One region of the Endothiovibrio diazotrophicus genome, then DNA from elsewhere that is predicted to be linked to it. Evidence: predicted binding sites of a transcription regulator. Region 1 holds the regulator's gene; each other region holds the start of a gene.
The links. Region 1 encodes FliA, which starts transcription of late flagellar genes. Its sites were predicted from a motif close to GCTAAAGTTNNNNNNNNNNCNGCCGATA; they were not measured.

Region 1 (3,270 bases):
GGAAGCCGCGGAAGATCGCGTTGAGCAGGTCGGTGTCGTCAGGGCTCTGCTCCAGCTCGACCAACTGCTCATTGAGCCGTTCGAGGATCTCCCCAGCCTCGACCAGGAAGTCTTGAACGATGTCGTCTTCGAGATCAACCGCCATTATTTTTTATCCTCAGAAGCCGAGACTGGCGAGCAGCTCATCCACGTCGTCCTGACCGGAGACCACATCGCCATGATCCACCCCGGGTACCGCCGGCCCGTGGGCGCCCACCGTCTCCTCCGACGGCACCTCCGCCTCCACCGCCGCGGCAACCGGGACGGCGACGGGAGAGGCGACGGAGGATTGACCGGCCAGCCGGATGATCCCCACCAGACTCTCTTCCACGTCCTGGACCAGGGTGATGACCCGGCGAATCACCTGGCCGGTAAGATCCTGGAAGTCCTGGGCCATCAGCACGTCGGAGAGATTGCCGTGGATCCGCGAGGAGTCGCCGGCCACGTCGTTGAGGAAGGTCGCGAGATCGCGACTCAGATTGCGGAACTCCTCCGCCTTCATCTCCTTGCGCAGGAAACGCTCCCACTGCCCGGAGAGCTCGCCGGCCCGCTTTTCGATCTGCTCGGAGAGCGGCAGACTCTCCTCCACCGCGTTGAGGGTGCGATGGGCGGCCTGCTCGGTCATGGTGATGACGTAGTTCAGCCGATCCTTGGCGTCCGGGATATCCTTCTCCGCCAGATCGGAGAGGTGGGAGTCGAGGTGGAAGTTCTTCAGGGCGTCGTGAAGCTCGCGGGTCAGTTTGCCCAGCTCCTTGAAGATATTGTTCTCCCGCATGCGGTCGAGTTCATCGAGCAGACGGGAGATCTCGGGTTCGTTGCCCACTTCTATTTGGCTGACCAGGGAGCGCGCGCGCTCCAGGGCAAGCTCTTTATCGGACAGGTAAAGGTCGCTCATCCGGGTACCCTTCGCGATTCAGGGGGGCGGCGCGGGTTCAACCCATGCGCTCGAAGATTCGTTCGATCTTCTCTTTCAGGGTCTGCGCCGTGAAGGGCTTGACGATGTAGCCGTTGACACCCGCCTGGGCCGCCTCGACGATCTGCTCGCGCTTCGACTCGGCGGTCACCATCAGGACCGGCAGCTGCGCCAGCCTGGGATCGGCGCGCACCGCCTTCAGCAGATCGATCCCCTGCATGCCCGGCATGTTCCAGTCGGTCACCAGGAAGTCGAAATCCCCGGACTGGAGCATCGGCAGCGCGGTGAGCCCGTCATCCGCCTCGTGGGTGTTGTTGAAGCCGAGATCCCGCAGCAGATTCTTGACGATGCGGCGCATCGTGGAGAAATCGTCCACGATGAGGATCTTCATGTTCTTATCCAAGACAACCTCCGCTGGTGGATCGGTTCCACCTAACCGTCTGTTTGCTTTCGGCGGGCCGACGAATCGTCCCTCCAAACGAACGTTCGGCCCGGAGGCTTGATCTGCCGTTCAAGGAAGATCAAGCCTCCGGGCCGCTCAACCAGTCGGCGAGCCGCGCCCGCAGGCGGACCATCGCCTGGCCGTGTATCTGGCACACACGCGACTCGCTCACCCCCAGCACTTCCCCGATCTCCCGCAGGTTGAGCTCGTCGTCATAGTAGAGCGACATCACCAGTCGCTCCCGCTCCGGCAGGCCCCCGATCGCCGTGGCCAGGTCCTGCTGGAAATCGGCCTCCTGAATCCCCTCGTAGGGCGAGGGGAGGTGGCCCATTATCCGTTCCTTCTGCTCGGTCTCGCCGGTGGCGAAGATCTCGTCGAAGCTGAACACCTTGCTGTTGCTGGCATCGGCGACGATCTGGTGGTACTCGTCGAGGGAGATGCCGAGCGCCTCGGCCACCTCGCTGTCCTTGGCGTCGCGCCCCTTGGCATTCTCGATCTCGTGCACCACCTCCGCCACTTGGCGGGCCTTGCGATGCACCGAACGGGGGGCCCAGTCGGTCTTGCGGATGTCGTCGAGCATCGCGCCGCGGATGCGGATGCCGGCGTAGGTCTCGAAACTGGCCCCCTGACCGGCATCATAGTTGCGCGCCGCCTCCAGCAAACCCACCATCCCTGACTGGATCAGGTCCTCCACCTGCACATTGGGTGGAAGGCGGCTGATCAAATGGTAGGCGATACGCTTGACCAGCGGCGCATGACGCTCCACCAGCTCATCGCGGCTGGCCGCTTTTTGCTGGGCAGCATACGTCGCGACATCCTTCATGGCAATAATTCCACGCCCTCCCCGGTTGTCGCGCTGATCAACCGTTCGACGAAAAACTCCAGATGGCCGCGCGCCTCGCTGGGCGGCGGCCAGCCGGCCACCCTCTGGGCGACGTTCCTGAACGCCGCAGCGGCCCGTGAGCGGGGGAAGGCTTCGACCACAGCCCGCTGTTTTTGCACGGCTTTCCGCAGGTATTCATCATGCGGGATTGTCCCGACAAAATCCAGCGTCACGTCCAGGAAGCGCTCCGCCACCCGGGAGAGCTTGAGAAACAGATCACGCCCCTCCTGGGCACTGCGCGCCATGTTGGCCAAAACGCGGAAGCGGAAGATGCCGTAGTCGCGATTGAGCACCTTCATCAGGGCGTAGGCGTCGGTGATCGAGGCCGGCTCGTCGCACACCACCACCAGCACCTCATGAGCCGCCCGGGTAAAACTGATCACCGCGTCGGAGATGCCGGCGGCGGTATCCACCACCAGGATGTCCACCGGCATGGAGAGCTCGCTGAAGGCGCGGATGATGCCGATATGCTCCGCCGGACTGAGCTCGGCCATGTGCTGGATGCCGGAGGTGGCGGGAATGATGTGCAGACCGGCCGGCCCCGACATCATGATCTCCTCCAGGGTACGTTCGCCGGCAAGCACGTGGGAGAGGTTGTAGCGGGGCTGCAGGCCGAGCAGCAGGTCGACGTTGGCCAACCCCAGGTCGGCGTCCATCAGCAGCACCTGCTGGCCCAGGGCGGCCAGAGCCACCGAGGTATTGACCGAGACGTTGGTCTTGCCGACGCCCCCCTTGCCGCTGGCCACGGCGATCACCCGCACCGGTTTGGGACGGGCGATGCGGCGCAGGCCGGCGGCCTGATCGAGCGGGATCTCAGACATGGAGCACATTCCCCGCATAGGCCATGGCCAGACTCTCCTCCTCCATCGCCTGGGCATTCTCCTGCATCATCATGACACCGCGATTGACCAGATTGTGGGCCCGCGCCGGGTGCATATCCTCCGGCACCCGCTGACCGTCACCGAGGTAGGCGACCGGCAAGCGATGGCGGAT
Region 2 (3,270 bases), on a different contig from region 1:
CCTATGGAGCGCGGTGGCCCTGCTCGCCGCCGCGACGATCGGCACCGCCGCCTGGAAGGCGTGGCCGCTGCTCCACCCGCCGGTCGCCGCGAGCGCCCCGCTGGACCCCGGTTGCAACCTCAACCACGGCCCCTGCACCTCGTCACTCCCCGGCGGCGGGCGGGTCACCTTCGCGATCGCCCCGACGCCGATCCAGCCGATGCGCCAACTCACCCTCAGCGCGGTGCTGGAGGGGCGCGCGGTGGAGGCGGTGGAGGCGGACTTCCAGGGGGTGGAGATGAACATGGGCTTCAACCGTACCGCCCTGCAGGGGACGGCAGGGCGCTTCGAGGGTGGTATCCTGCTGCCGGTCTGCGTCCTCGACGCGATGGAGTGGGAGGCCCGCCTGCTGATGCGCACCGCCGACGGGCTGATCGACGCCCCCTTCCGTTTCGTCGCCAGCCGTTAGGGAGTACGCCGTGAAATCGAAAAACCTCGCCGTCGCCGCGCTGCTCGCCCTGGCCGCCCTGCTCGCCTGGCTGCTGCTCTTCTGGCAGCCGCAGCCACCGGAGCACACCGTGCTCACCCCACCCGCGGTGGAGACGCCCCCCGGCGGCGATTTCACCGTCGGCGGTTTCGACCTCGCCACGCTGCGCGGCAAGGTGGTGCTGCTCTACTTCGGCTACATGGGCTGCCCCGACATCTGTCCCACCTCGCTCTCCGACATGGGGCGGGCGCTGAAGTCGCTCAGCCCCGAGGAGCTGGCGCAGGTGCAGGGCGTGTTCGTCAGCGTCGATCCGGCGCGGGACCAGCCACCGGCACTGGAGAAGTACGCCGCCTACTTCCACCCCGCCATCCTCGGCCGCACCGGCAGCAAGGAGGAGGTGGACCGGGCGGTGGGGCGCTACGGCGCGGCCTACCGGGTGGTCGACCACCACTCGGCCGGCGGCTATCAAGTGGACCACACCGCCAACATCTACGTCATCACCGCCGACGGCCGCTGGGTGGAGACCCTCCCCTACGGCACTCCCCCCGAAAAGATCGCCGCCGCCGCCCGCGCCGCGCTGAACCCCTGAAAAAAGAAGAGGGTCCGCAAATGAACGCGATGTCCGAGGACCACGCCCGCCAGTTCGGTGACCGGACGGTGGAGCCCGCCGAGCGGGAGGCGCTGGTGCGGCGGGTGTTCCGTGCGGTGGCGCCGCGCTACGACCTGATGAACGACCTGATGAGCTTCGGCATCCACCGCCTGTGGAAACGGCGGCTGGTGCGCGAGGCGGCCGCCGCCACCGGCCAGACCCTGGTCGACCTGGCCGGCGGCACCGGCGACGTGGCCCGCGCCCTGGCCGGTGCCGACCGCGCGGTGCTGCTGATCGACCCCGGTCTGGAGATGATGGCGGCCGGCCGCCGCAAAGGGCTCAACCACGTCGCCCTGGTGGCGGGCGTCGGGGAGCGGATACCCCTGGCCGACGCCTCGGTGGACACCCTCACCGTCGCCTTCGGCATCCGCAACATGACCCACCTGGAGACGGCCCTGAAGGAGGCGGTGCGGGTGCTCAGGCCCGGCGGACGGCTGCTCTGCCTGGAATTCTCCCGGCCGTGGGCGCCGATCCGCCCCTTCTACCGGCTCTACTCCTACCTGGTGATCCCGCGCCTCGGCGCACTGATGGCCAACGAGCCGGGGGCGTATCGCTATCTGGTGGAGTCGATCCGCCGTTTTCCCGATCAGGAGACGCTGAAGGGGGTGATGGAAGCGGCGGGACTGCGCGAGGTGACCTACCGCAACCTCACCCTCGGCATCGCCGCGCTGCACATCGGTTTCGCCCCGGGTGGTCCCGAAGGGACGTGACATGCGGTGACGCCGAGGTTCCTCCCGGCGCTCACCGCGAAACCAAAATTTGTGAAGAAAATGCGGCCGCCACCGGCAATCGTGGGCTGCGCCGCGTTTCGCAAATAAAAAAGGGCCGCATCGCGGCCCTTTTTCGAAAAACGAAAAAGTGGAATCGCGTCAGCGATTCCACCGGGGTTACGCCCTCACGTCGATGTTCTGTCCCAGTCGCGAACTCGGATCCGGGGCCACCGGCTCGGGCTGCGAGGCGACCGCCCCTGCCTGCGGCGGTTTGGGGACCGCGTCGAGCAGTTGGGCCACGTTCGAAGCCTGGATGTCCAGGGCCATCTTCACCATCTGCGCGCCGAGCATCGAATCGCTGGCGATGCCGGAAGTGTCCATAGGTCCCTCCAATGGTCGTTGAACGTACGGATTCACGTCCTCATTGCCATTTATCGGCCAGCCCGCCGGGATCTTGAGCGATCTTTTTTCACGCCGATAAAGCCCGAAGGAGCACAGGGTGGGAACGAATTCGTCAGGCGCTTCGCCACCCGTCGTGAGCCGGCACCCGCCTGCCGCGGGCGACCTTGATCCCGTGCCCGCAAAGCGGGACGATACCGACGTGACCGTCACCCCCTCGCGCAGGCCCCTTCCGCCTCCTCGGAGATCGCTCCCCATGCCCCCCAACGATCCGCCGTTCGCGCCGTCCAGCATCGACTGGAACACCACCGTCGCCGCCATCTGGCGCCACCACCGCCAGGCGCTGCGCGCGGTGGGCGACATCGACCCGATCACCCTCGACTCGCTGGTCGGGGTCGAGCGACAAAAAGCGGCGCTGGTGCGCAACACCGAACGGTTCCTGGAGGGGTACCCCGCCAACAACGCCCTGTTGTGGGGCTCGCGGGGCACCGGCAAGTCGTCGCTGATCAAGGCGCTGCTCAACGCCTACGCCGGGCGCGGTCTGCGGCTGATCGAGGTGGACAAGAACGACCTGATCTACCTGCCGGAGATCGTCGACGAGATCCGCGACCTGTCCCAGCGCTTCGTCATCTTCTGCGACGACCTCACCTTCGAGAGCGGCGATCCGGTCTACAAATCGCTGAAGAGCGTGCTGGAGGGCTCCATCGAACGGCCGCCGCGCAACGTGCTGGTCTACGCCACCTCCAACCGCCGCCACCTGCGGCCGGAGTACATGGAGGACAACCGCGCAAGCCACATCGTCGACGGCGAGCTGCACTACGCCGACGCCATCGAGGAGTCGATCTCGCTCTCCGACCGCTTCGGCCTGTGGCTCTCCTTCCACCCCGCCGACCAGCCCGGCTACCTGGCGATGGTCGACAGCTACTTCGCCGGCTACGACGGCGACCGGGCGGAACTCCACGCCGAGGCGATCCGCTTCGCCCACGAACGCGGCGGCGCCCGCAGCGGACGCACCGCCAAGCAGTTCTTCAACCACTTCTCCAGCC
Region 3 (3,270 bases), on a different contig from region 1:
GATATACGCAGATTCAGAAAGGTATAAATCTACGCCAATCTGCGAAATCTGCGGTTCACTGGTCTTCTTCCGCTGCGAAATCGACGATGGCGTCGAGGCGGATCTGCAGCCGATCGCCGCCCGCCCGTTCGGCGTGGAGGTACTCAGCCCCCGCCTCCGTGGTGAGGTCCCGCGGCAGCAGCCGCTCCTCGACGATGCCCTCCTCCGTTACCCGCTGCAGACGCAGTCGTTGGCGACGCATGATGTGCAGCTCCAGTTCGCTGTAGCGTGCGCAGGCTATCGGTTGGTAATCGCTCACTCAGTCGATCTCCTCGATCTGCACGGGGTGGTGCAGCCACAGGGTCGGCAGGCCGCGCTGGCCGCCAAGGCGTCCGCGGACCACCAGCCGGTGCCCGCGCAGGGCTTCGGGGTCACGGTCGGCCGTGCGAAACCGGGTCACGGCCGCGGCGTCGAATTGCAGCGCCACCGCCTCGTCGAGGTGCAGCCGCAAGGTATCTCCGCGCCACTCGACGGCGCTGACCCGGCCGCGCAGGCGGCGGAAACTGTTGCGGAAATCACCCGCGTCCGAGGCGTCGATGACGTCGTAGCGGGGATCGGCCCAGAGGCCGCGGTGGGCGGCGCGCGCCTCTGCCTCGGCGGCGGCGTAGCGCTCGATGTGGCGCAGGTTGGGCGGGTGGGGGGAGACCCAGGCGTGCCCCTCACGCAGCAGCAGCTCGTTGATCGAGACGCCACTCCCGTCGTAGAGATGGACCAGCAGCCGGCCGTAGTGGTCGAACGGCTCGAGGCCGGGCTCCAGCCTCACCTGCCGCCCCATCAGACGTTCGCGCAGGAAGCTTCCGGCGGCCTCGCCGCCCGGCTCGCCGGGGCGGTTGTGGTGGGCCACCTCGGGGGCGTTGATGCCGATCAGGCGCAGTTTCATCCCTCCTTGCAGGTAGACCGTATCCCCATCGGGGACCGCTACCACACGCCCCTCGGCCGGCGCCGGGGAGGGGCTGGGCGAAGGGGAGACCGTGGGTGGCGCACCGGCCCCCTCCAGGTGGAGGATGCCCCGCTCGTCACGCCACTGGTGCAGCGGGCCGGCGAGCAGCGGTGGGGCGATCAGCAGCAGGGGCAGGAGGCGGCGCATGGGACCATTTCACCACTTCCCCGGTCGCGGTGCGAGGCGCGGGTAAATATTGTGAAAGTTTCCCGGCAGCTGGCCGATACCTTGATCAGAGAAGCCGCAAACCGGAGAAGCCGTTATGGATGTGTCAAAGCTCTACAGCGTCAATCAGCCCCGTCCGGAGTCGAGGGGAAGCAGTCCGCGCGCCTCCGGCGACGAGAAGGGGACGGCAGTCCACGAGGCCAAGGGTGAGAAAAGCGAGAAGAGCGAGAAGGGCGACGGGGTCGGGGTGGCCAAGAGCATCACCGAGCAGACCCGCACCGAGCTCAACGCGGCGATCATCGAGTCCGCCTCCCAGGTGAGCCTGTCGGCGGGCAACCAGCCGCTGCATCTGCTCTACAGCGCGGCCATCGACAAGCTCAATGAGGTGCTTGCCCCGGAGTTGGGCGACAACGCCATCCAGAAGGCCGCCGAGAAGCCCGAGGACTTCACCCCCGATGCCACCGCCGACCGCATCGTCAGCTTCGCCACCGGGTTCTACGCCGCCTACAGCGAGCAGCACCCGGAGATGGCGGAGGAGGATCGGCTGAACAGCTTCATGGACCTGATCGGCGGGGCCATCGACCAGGGCTTCGGCGAGGCGCGCGACATCCTCGACGGGCTGAAGGTCCTCGACGGGCCGGTCAAGGAGGGGGTCGACCAGACCTACGATCTGGTGCAGAAGGGCCTCCAGTCGTTCCGCGACTCGATCCTCAACCCGAAGAGTGAGGAGGCGGCCGAGGGCGGGAGTGCCCAGACCGAGTCCAGCGCCGCCGAGAAGACCGAGGGCGAGGGGTGATCTTCCGTTCGTTTCGGCGGTTTTGAACGCGAAGGGGCTTGGGCCAAGGGAATTGGCTGGGGTGTGCAAACCGGATCGGCCGCAAGTACCTGGATAGGGTCTTGTTTAACACGAAGGGCGAGAAGGGGAACGAAGGGCGAGAAGGGAGAAGAGATTTTGTTCGGGCGATACCGATCACTATGTCTCCATCTCCTTCTCGCCCTTCGTGGTTCTATGGGGCCAAGCGGTTCCAGGCGTCCAGCGCGGCGACCTTGTAGGCCTCGGCCAGGGTCGGGTAGTTGAAGACGGTGTTGAGGAAGTAGTCGAGGGTTCCCCCCAGGGCCATCACCGCCTGGCCGATGTGGATCAGCTCGGTGGCCCCCTCGCCGAGGATGTGTACCCCGAGCACCCGCCGGTCCTCCAGGGCGAAGAGGATCTTCAGCATCCCCTGGTCGAGCCCCATGATCTGGCCGCGGGCGGTCTCGCGCAGCCGCGCCACCCCGGTCTCGTAGGGGATCTTCTTCTCGGTCAGCGTCTCCTCGGTCATCCCCACCATGCTCATCTCCGGCACCGCGTAGATGCCGAACGGGAAGGTCTCGGGCAGCGAGCGCACGCCGTGGCCGAAGGCGTGGCTGACCGCTTGGCGCCCCTGCTCCATGGAGGTGGAGGCGAGGCTGGGGAAGCCGACGATGTCGCCGGCGGCGTAGATGTGCTCGACGTTGCTCTGATAGCTCCCGTTGACCGGGATCAGATGGCGGCGGTCGAACTCCACACCCGCATGGTCCAGCTTGAGGGTGTTCACCGAGCCGGCCCGCCCGGCGGCGTAGAGCACGATGTCCGAACGGATCCGCTTGCCGCTGACCAAGTCGGTGATCACCTGCTCACCCTCCACGGCAACGTGCTTCACGTTCTCGCCCAGGCGCAGGGTCACGCCCCGGTCGCGCAGCAGGTGGGTGAATTCGTCGATCACCTCCCGGTCCATGAAGCCGAGGATGGAGTCGCGGCCGTCGATCACCGTCACCTCCACGTCCAGCGCGCTGAAGATGGCGGCGTATTCGATGCCGACCACCCCGGCCCCCACCACGGTCATCGAGTGGGGGATCCGGTCGAGGTGGAGCAGGCCGTCGCTGTCGATCACCCGGCAGTCGTCGAAGGGGACCCCGTCGGGGCGCACCGGGTGGGTGCCGGTGGCGATCAGGAAGTGGTCGGCGCGGTAGTCCGTCGCCTTGCCGTCGCCCCCCTCGACGCGGATGGTGTGGGGGTCGAGGAAAGAGGCCGCGCCGGCGATGGTGGTCACCCCGTTGCGTGCCAGCTGGTTGCTGATCACCTCCACCTCGCGACGGATGGTGAT

Region 2: the regulator FliA is predicted to act here: its motif matches at 2,258-2,285, upstream of ACYQ2W_RS07235 (putative motility protein).
Region 3: the regulator FliA is predicted to act here: its motif matches at 1,178-1,205, upstream of ACYQ2W_RS08300 (DUF5610 domain-containing protein).

The regions. Positions count from the first base shown of each region.
Region 1 is NZ_BAAHXB010000010.1:14,412-17,681, reverse strand. It holds gene ACYQ2W_RS04610 (chemotaxis protein CheA) at 1-145, opposite strand, end outside; gene ACYQ2W_RS04605 (protein phosphatase CheZ) at 158-934, opposite strand; gene cheY (chemotaxis response regulator CheY) at 972-1,343, opposite strand; gene ACYQ2W_RS04595 (RNA polymerase sigma factor FliA) at 1,474-2,217, opposite strand; gene ACYQ2W_RS04590 (MinD/ParA family protein) at 2,214-3,098, opposite strand; gene flhF (flagellar biosynthesis GTPase FlhF) at 3,091-3,270, opposite strand, start outside.
Region 2 is NZ_BAAHXB010000019.1:15-3,284, reverse strand. It holds gene ACYQ2W_RS07250 (hypothetical protein) at 1-448, shown strand, start outside; gene ACYQ2W_RS07245 (SCO family protein) at 459-1,055, shown strand; gene ACYQ2W_RS07240 (class I SAM-dependent methyltransferase) at 1,085-1,825, shown strand; gene ACYQ2W_RS07235 (putative motility protein) at 2,003-2,206, opposite strand; gene ACYQ2W_RS07230 (ATP-binding protein) at 2,481-3,270, shown strand, end outside.
Region 3 is NZ_BAAHXB010000023.1:429-3,698, reverse strand. It holds gene ACYQ2W_RS08310 (transcriptional antiterminator, Rof) at 56-298, opposite strand; gene ACYQ2W_RS08305 (thermonuclease family protein) at 299-1,126, opposite strand; gene ACYQ2W_RS08300 (DUF5610 domain-containing protein) at 1,242-1,940, shown strand; gene sthA (Si-specific NAD(P)(+) transhydrogenase) at 2,152-3,270, opposite strand, start outside.